2 regions of the Mesorhizobium sp. B2-9-1 genome follow, and region 1 is predicted to be linked to the other one. Evidence: riboswitches for the same ligand, from Rfam matches in the RefSeq annotation. Region 1 holds a riboswitch; the other holds the start of a gene.

Region 1 (3,743 bases):
CCTCGCGCACGATCTGGCGGCCGAGCTTGTGCTGGTCGCGCTCTTCCTCTTCCAGCACCTGGTCGCGCCATTCCTCGAAATGCGCAAAGCCCTTGTCCAGCCGCCGCGTCTGGCCGCGGTCCAGCCAGACGGTGGCGCGCGTGACGCGCTCGAGAAAGCGGCGGTCGTGCGAGATCAGGATCACCGCGGAGGAGGTGCGGGCGAGTTCTTCTTCCAGCCATTCAATCACCGAAAGGTCGAGATGGTTGGTCGGCTCGTCGAGGAGCAGGATGTCGGGTTCCGGCGCCATGACGCGGGCAAGGGCGGCGCGGCGCGCCTCGCCGCCGGACAGGTCGTTCGGCCGCTCCTCGCCGGTCAGGCCAAGATGTTCCATCAGATAGGTGGCGCGATGCGGATCGTCGGCCGGGCCAAGGCCCGCCTCGACATAGGCGCGCACGTCGGCGAAGCCGTCCATGTCCGGCATCTGCGGCAGATAGCGGACCGTGGCCGAAGGCTGGCGGAACACCTCGCCGTCCTGCGGCTCGATCATCCCGGCGGCGATCTTGAGCAGCGTCGACTTGCCCGAGCCGTTGCGTCCGACCAGCGCGATCTTCTCGCCGGCGGATGCGCTGAGCGCCGCGCCGTCGAGCAGCGGGGTGCCGCCGAAGGTCAGTCTAATGCCGTCGAGGTTGAGAAGTGGCGGCGCCATGTCAACTTTCTGGAAGAGGATAGGGGTGGGCCAGAAGCAGCGCCCGGCCGCGCTCCAGCGCGATGCCAAGCTGCCCTTTGACCTCGTTTGATATAGTGAGCGAGGAACCGAACGCCACCTCCACGCGGTCGAGCGGCCATTTGGCGCCGGTGACCGTCAGGCCGGACAGGTCGGAAAGGCCGAGCACCGAAAACAAGGTGCCGTCGTCATAGTCGAAGCTGGCCTTGCCGCGCAGGATGGGAACGCCTTCCTGCGCGCCGCTGGTCAGCAGCACGGTCGTGCCAGCCTCGGCCAGCCGCATGGCCATCGCCAGATGCAGGAAGGCATGATCGGCGCGCTTGCCGCCAAAGGCACCGGCCAACACGAGGCTGGTGGCGCCTCGCTGAAGCGCTTCCGCTATGGCGAGCTCGCCATCGGTCATGTCTTTCTCGGCCGGGAAGACTTTTCGCGCCACGGCGGCGAGATCATCCGGCAGGTTGGTCGGCACCGAGTCGAAATCGCCAACCCAGAGCTCCGGCATCAGGCCGAGCATGCGGGCATGGCCGATGCCGGCATCGGCGGCGATGACGCGCGAGCCTTCGATCTGGCGTTCGAGCCGGGGCGTGCGGATAAGCTCGCCGCCAAGCAGGATGGTGAATGTGCCCATGGCCGTCGCCCTTATCAGCCCGTCGGGCGAAACGGAAGCGGGATGCCGCGCGCTTCGGCTGCCAGCCTGCCGGCGAACATTAGCTGCCCGGCAAACTTCCGCTTGCGCGCTGCTTCGGCCGGGCCTATCTGTCGAAACGCTCTAACGGGGTGCCGGACGTGATCCGGCTGAGAGGCGATCAAGCCAACCCGCTGAACCTGATCCGGTTTGTACCGGCGGAGGGATTAGACGTTTCGGACGATCCGGCGCCTCAATTCCTTGTCACTCGAACGAAGGAGGCGCCGATATGCGCGCAATGCTGTCCCATCTCATTCTTGCAACCGGCTTTGTTTCGCTTCTGGCGGGCGTCGCGCCTGCCGCCGCGAAGGACAAGCTCACCGTCTATACCTATGAAAGCTTTACCGCCGATTGGGGTCCCGGCCCGGCGGTGAAGAAGGAATTCGAGGCCGAATGCGGCTGCGATCTCGAATTCGTCTCGGTGGCCGACGGCGTTGCGCTCCTCAACCGCGTCAAGCTCGAAGGCGCCGGCACCAAGGCCGACATCGTGCTCGGCCTCGACACCAATCTCACCGCCGACGCCAAGGCGAGCGGACTATTCGCACCGCATGGCGAAGTCTCCGGCATCGACGTGCCTGGCGGCTGGAGCGACGACACTTTCGTGCCTTTCGACTACGGCTATTTCGCCGTCGTCTATGACACGCAGAAGCTTAAAGTCCCGCCGAAGAGCCTGAAGGAGCTGGTCGAGGGTGGCGGCACGGACAAGATAGTCATTCAGGATCCGCGCACCTCGACGCCCGGCCTCGGGCTGCTTTTGTGGGTGAAGTCGGTCTATGGCGACAAGGCGCCGAAGGCCTGGGCAAAGCTCAAGACCAAGGTCCTGACGGTGACTCCGGGCTGGAGCGAAGCCTATGGCCTGTTCACCAAGGGCGAGGCGCCGATGGTGCTGTCCTACACCACCTCGCCGGCCTACCACATGGTGGCCGAGAACACCGAGCGCTACCAGGCGGCCTCGTTCGAGGAGGGCGAGTACCTGCAGATCGAGGTTGCCGGCATCACCAAGACGGGCGCGAAGAACCTGCTGGCGCAAAAGTTCATCGCCTTCATGACGGGACCGAAATTCCAGGATGTCATTCCGGAAACCAACTGGATGTTCCCCGCCGGCAAGACCGACAAGCCGCTCAACCCGGCCTTCGACAAACTGGTGAAGCCGACCAAGACCTTGCTGTTCAGCCCGCAGGAGGTCGCCGCCAACCGCAAGGCGTGGGTGGATGAGTGGCTGGCGGTGATGAGCAAGTAGGGCTGCGATGCTTGCGCCAAGGCCCCCCTCTCTGTCCTGCCGGACATCTCCCCCTCAAGGGGGGAGATTGGCTGTCACGCCGACCTTCGCCAATCTCCGACGTTGCAGGATCGAGCGCGGCGCCAAAGCTGCCAATCTCCCCCCTAGAGGGGGAGATGTCCGGCAGGACAGAGGGGGGCGCGAAGGAACACGGCGCTCTCTAGTTTTCAGTCCTGCCCCGGTGGTGCAGCGTGCACCCTGCACGTGACTCCCGCATCACTGCCGGCGTCGTCGCGCTCGCGGCCATCGCCATGCTCATCGGCGGTGCCTTCGCCGGCCTCGCCGTCGAAGGCGCGCACGATCTCTCCGGCGCTGCCGCCGCCTTCGACAATTATCTCCTGCGCGTCGCGCGCTTCACGCTGTGGCAGGCGGCTCTGTCGACGCTGCTGTCGGTCGGGCCGGCGGTGCTCGTGGCGCGCGCTTTGTCCCGGCATCCAGCCTTTCCCGGCCGCCGCCCGATCCTGCAATTGTTCGCCGTGCCACTGGCCCTGCCGGCGATCGTCGCCGCGCTCGGCGTCCTGGCGCTCTACGGTCGGGCCGGATATTTTGCCGGCGTCTTCGCCGGACTTGGCGGTGCGGATTGGCCGGGTATCTACGGCCTCTCCGGCATCCTTGTCGCTCATGTCTTCTTCAACCTGCCCTTGGCGACGCGCCTGTTCCTCGAGGCGCTGGGCACCGTTCCCGCCGACCAGTGGCGGCTGGCGAGCCAGCTCGGCATGGGTGCTCGGCCGGCCTTCCGGCTGATCGAATGGCCGGTGCTGCGCGCGGCCCTGCCGGGGATTGCCGGGCTGGTCTTCATGCTCTGCATCACCTCCTTCACCATCGTGCTGACGCTGGGCGGCGGTCCGGCCGCGACGACGCTGGAAGTGGCCATCTACCAGGCGCTGCGCTTCGATTTCGATCCCGCGCGGGCCGTAACACTGACGTTTCTGCAGATCGCGCTCACCTTCGTCGTGGTCGCAGCGCTCACGCGGCTCGGCGCCAACACGGTCGGTGATGCCAATCTGCCGGTGGCGCCGCGCCGCTACCTTTCGGCGGGCCGAATCGAAAGCGCGCTGAATGCCGGCTTCATC
Region 2 (3,743 bases), on a different contig from region 1:
GTACGATTTGAACGATACTGCATCATGAGAGCGAGATTCAGCGCAGGCGCATCGGAAAGTCATCAAGGTCTATGCGGGCTTGCTCGAGCGCCTTTCCCAAGACCAGATCAACCATTTCGTGCCTGTCCGGCTTGAGCAGGTTCAATCCCTTCCGCAAGGCCTCTCGCCAGGCATCACCGCGTCCCCAGGCTTCCGCGAAGGCATAGGCAAGGTCGTCCTGTCTGCGCATTGCATCCAGCGCCTCGACCAGCAAGCCTGCCTGGTGGAGATCTTTCTCCCGCTTGGCGGCGCTGCTTCGCTCGCGCCGTGCCGCGACGATCAGCTTATGGACCGCAAAGCGTTCGGGCGAGGGGACAAGCACCGGCACGCCGGAGCGATGCAGGAGCACCGTCCGCACAGGATCGCGGATCAGGAAATCGAGGAAGCGCAGCGGCTGAGCCGAAGCGCCGCCGAGCGAAGGCATCGGACTGGCGTGGTCCGTGTGCTCGTCGCTGCCTCGGTTCGGGGTGAGGAACTCGATCCGGTAGCGCGAGGCGTTCTCGTACTGCGTCGTACGGCCAGCATCCGTCCGGTGCGGGATCTCGCGGAATGTTGGGTCGACCGCCTTCAACACATCGATGACCGGCGGCGTGCTGTCCTCCACTTCGGCCGAAACGGAATGGAACTGTGCGAAGCCGGCATCACCCGTCTGCAGCGCGGCACCTGGAAGGCGCACCCCCAGATATCCGGCATAAGTCTGGAACGCGACCGTGCCGATAAGCACGGCGCGCAAGCGGAAGAGCCCGGCCCTTTCCAGCGCCTCGACGACGTCGCCGGTGAAAGGTTCGGGTGCGCTCAGGCCAGCATCGCGGACAAGCGTGGAGACCAGCTTGCGGCGGCTCCTGAGATCGTCCTTGATTTCCCTGAAGGTCGCGACCCGTTTGGCGATCTCGGGATCCTCGGCCGGGCCGACATAGCGCCGCGTTTTCTCGGGGTGGGTTTCCTCGAAATACCAGTAGTCGCGGCCCTTCACCGGCACGCGCACGAAATTGCCTGCCGTCGAGAAATCCGTCTCGAAGGAGGCATCCAGGCTGCGTTGCACCAACTCGGCATAAAGAGTGCGATAGGCGAGATCGATGGTTTTCATTGCCGCTCCCGGCTCCTACGAAGCTGTTATAGAAATTGTGCGATTTTCTTATAACTTGCGCGCCGTCAATCCAGATCGCAAGGCTATTATAAGAAAATTACAAAAATCTTATAACCACCGGCATCTCCCATAGGGAGATGGGCGCCTGGCCCAATTGACACCGCAAAAAACCGCTTTCCCAGCACCGCAAACAGTGCTTTAACCCGGCCATCCACAGGGGTGCTCCGTACGGTCGGGGCTGAGATGGTGGCGGCAAGCCTCCGGACCCTAAAGCTGATCTGGATAATACCAGCGGAGCGAGGCGGGCCATGTTTTCCGGCGCACAGATTTCCCTTTATCCCATGGCCGACGATTTCGTCGGCGTGATCCTTGGCGCGCTTGGCGCGCTCGATCCTTACCGCGACAGGCTGAGGATCGAGACAGACGACATCTCAACGCTGCTGGTCGGGCCGCCCGAGGTGCTGTTCCCAGCCATGCGCGACCTGTTCGTGGCGGCCGCCAAAAGCGGCAGGCACTGTGTGCTGTCGGCCGCCGTCTCGCGCGGCTGCCCCGGCGAGCCGGATGACCCGATCTGCCGCTCCGAGGAGATCGGCGGCCCGGCGATCCCGCTCGACGAACGCAAGCGCGCCGCGTTGCGCGCCGTCGAGGCCACGCTTTCGACCAATCAGCCGGTGGCGGCGCAATTCTCGCTCTATGTGATGGGCACCGGCGACCACATGGACGAGATCTATGGCTGTATCGACTTCCTGAAACAGTCGGGCGTCTTCGAACGCTCCAAGCATTTTTGCACCAAGCTGCGCGGCGACGCCGGCGCGGTCTTCGCCACTCTGAACGAAGCCTTCTGCCGCTTCGGGCCCGGCGCCGGTCACGTGACGCTCGACATCACCATTTCGGCGAACAGCCCGACCGCGGCTTGAGCGCAAGCTCGATCTATCGAGGTAGATGTCGTGGCTGTTTGGCTTGATCCATTGGGGGGAAGTGTCCCCAATCCTACTTCGCAAGTAGGGCATACGTCGGCGATTGGCGAAGCCCGTCGCGACGGCCAATCTCCTCCCTTGAGGGGGAGATTGGCTGTCATCTCGACCGTCGCCAAGATCTTCCCCGCCGCTGTCGCATTCGCTCTCCTCCTCCTAATTTGGGAACTCTGCGCACGCCTCGGCGGCATCGCCCCCACCGTGCTCCCTGCACCCTCGCGCGTGCTGGCGCAGGCCTGGGAGAACCGGGCGGCACTGGCCGACAACACGCTTCCCACCATGCGCGCCACGCTGGCGGGCTTTGCCTGCTCGCTCGTTGCCGCCTTCATCCTCTCGGCGCTGGTCGACTTCTTTGCCCCCCTGCGCCGCGCGCTGTTCCCGCTCCTGATCGCCAGCCAGACCTTGCCGCTGGTGGCGATCGCGCCGCTGGTGGTGCTTTGGTTCGGCTTCGGGCTGTTGCCGAAGATCCTGCTCGTGGCGCTGGTCACCTTCTTTCCGATGATGGTGGCATTGGTGGAGGGCTATGCCGCCACGGCCCAGGAAATCAGCCAGATGCTTGCCGCCATGGGAGCAGGGCGCCGGCGCATCTTCTGGCTCGCTCGGTCGCCGTCGGCGCTGCCCTATTTCTTCGCCGGACTGCGCATCTCCATCACCTATGCGGTGGTCGGCGCCATCTTCGCCGAATATGCGGGCGCGGCGAAAGGGCTCGGCATCTATATGCTCAGCGCCAAGAACAATTTCCGCCCCGACTTGGTGCTCGCAGCCGTCGCGGTCAGCTCGGCGCTCACGCTGACGCTGTTCGGCCTCGCCGTGCTCGCCCAGCGTCTCGCCATGCCATGGGAAAATGCAAAGAGCGACAGGGCGGGGCGCTATGGCGACAAGCCTTCCGGAGAGGGCCGGCCATGACGCGGCTCGAGCTCCGCAACATGCGAAAAAACTTCGGCGCGCTCGAGGTTTTGGCGGGCATTTCGCTGCATGTCGAAGAGGGCGAGTTCGTCTCGATCCTCGGCCCCTCCGGCGCGGGCAAGTCGACACTGTTCCAGTTGCTCACCGGCGCAATCCGGGGCGAGGGCGAGATGCGCTTCGACGGCGCCCGCTTCGCCTTCATGCCGCAGCGCGATGCGCTGATGCCGTGGCGGCGCGTCATCGACAACGCGACGCTGGGGCTCGAGGTGCAGGGCCTGAAGCGCCGCGCGGCGCGCGAGCGCGTGGCGCCGTTGTTCGCCGAGTTCGGCCTTGCCGGCTTCGAGCGCGCCTGGCCGGCCGAGCTGTCCGGCGGCATGCGCCAGCGGGCGGCATTGCTGCGCACCGTCGTGCAGCAGTGCGACATGCTGCTCCTCGACGAGCCGTTCGGCGCGCTCGACGCGCTCACCCGCGCGGCCATGCAGCGCTGGCTGGAGACGATGTGGCGAAACCATCGCTGGACGGCGCTGCTCATCACCCATGACGTGCGCGAGGCGGTGCTTCTGTCCGACCGCATCTATGTGCTGTCGGCGCGGCCCGCGCGCGTGGTGCGCGAGGTGGCTGTGCCGCTGCCGCGCCCGCGCACCAAGAGCGCGGCGCTTGCCCGCGAGGCGGCCGCGATCGAGGCCGGCATCCTCGACATTTTGCTCGGCGCCGCCGAACCGATTTCCCAACCATCC

Evidence for each region. A riboswitch is a leader RNA that binds a small molecule or an ion and turns the genes downstream of it on or off. The one in region 1 is predicted to bind thiamine pyrophosphate.
Region 2: linked by a shared signal. The riboswitch ahead of FJW05_RS11420 (YkoF family thiamine/hydroxymethylpyrimidine-binding protein) and the one ahead of thiB (thiamine ABC transporter substrate binding subunit) in region 1 are both predicted to bind thiamine pyrophosphate.

What each region holds. Positions count from the first base shown of each region.
Region 1 covers NZ_VFTP01000009.1:162,141-165,883, forward strand. The annotation lists gene FJW05_RS17880 (ABC-F family ATP-binding cassette domain-containing protein) at 1-688, opposite strand, end outside; gene FJW05_RS17885 (thiamine diphosphokinase) at 690-1,334, opposite strand; TPP riboswitch at 1,470-1,575, shown strand; gene thiB (thiamine ABC transporter substrate binding subunit) at 1,621-2,631, shown strand; gene thiP (thiamine/thiamine pyrophosphate ABC transporter permease) at 2,862-3,743, shown strand, end outside.
Region 2 covers NZ_VFTP01000004.1:272,036-275,778, reverse strand. The annotation lists gene FJW05_RS11425 (GSU2403 family nucleotidyltransferase fold protein) at 38-1,126, opposite strand; TPP riboswitch at 1,332-1,444, shown strand; gene FJW05_RS11420 (YkoF family thiamine/hydroxymethylpyrimidine-binding protein) at 1,435-2,043, shown strand; gene FJW05_RS11415 (ABC transporter permease) at 2,203-3,006, shown strand; gene FJW05_RS11410 (ABC transporter ATP-binding protein) at 3,003-3,743, shown strand, end outside.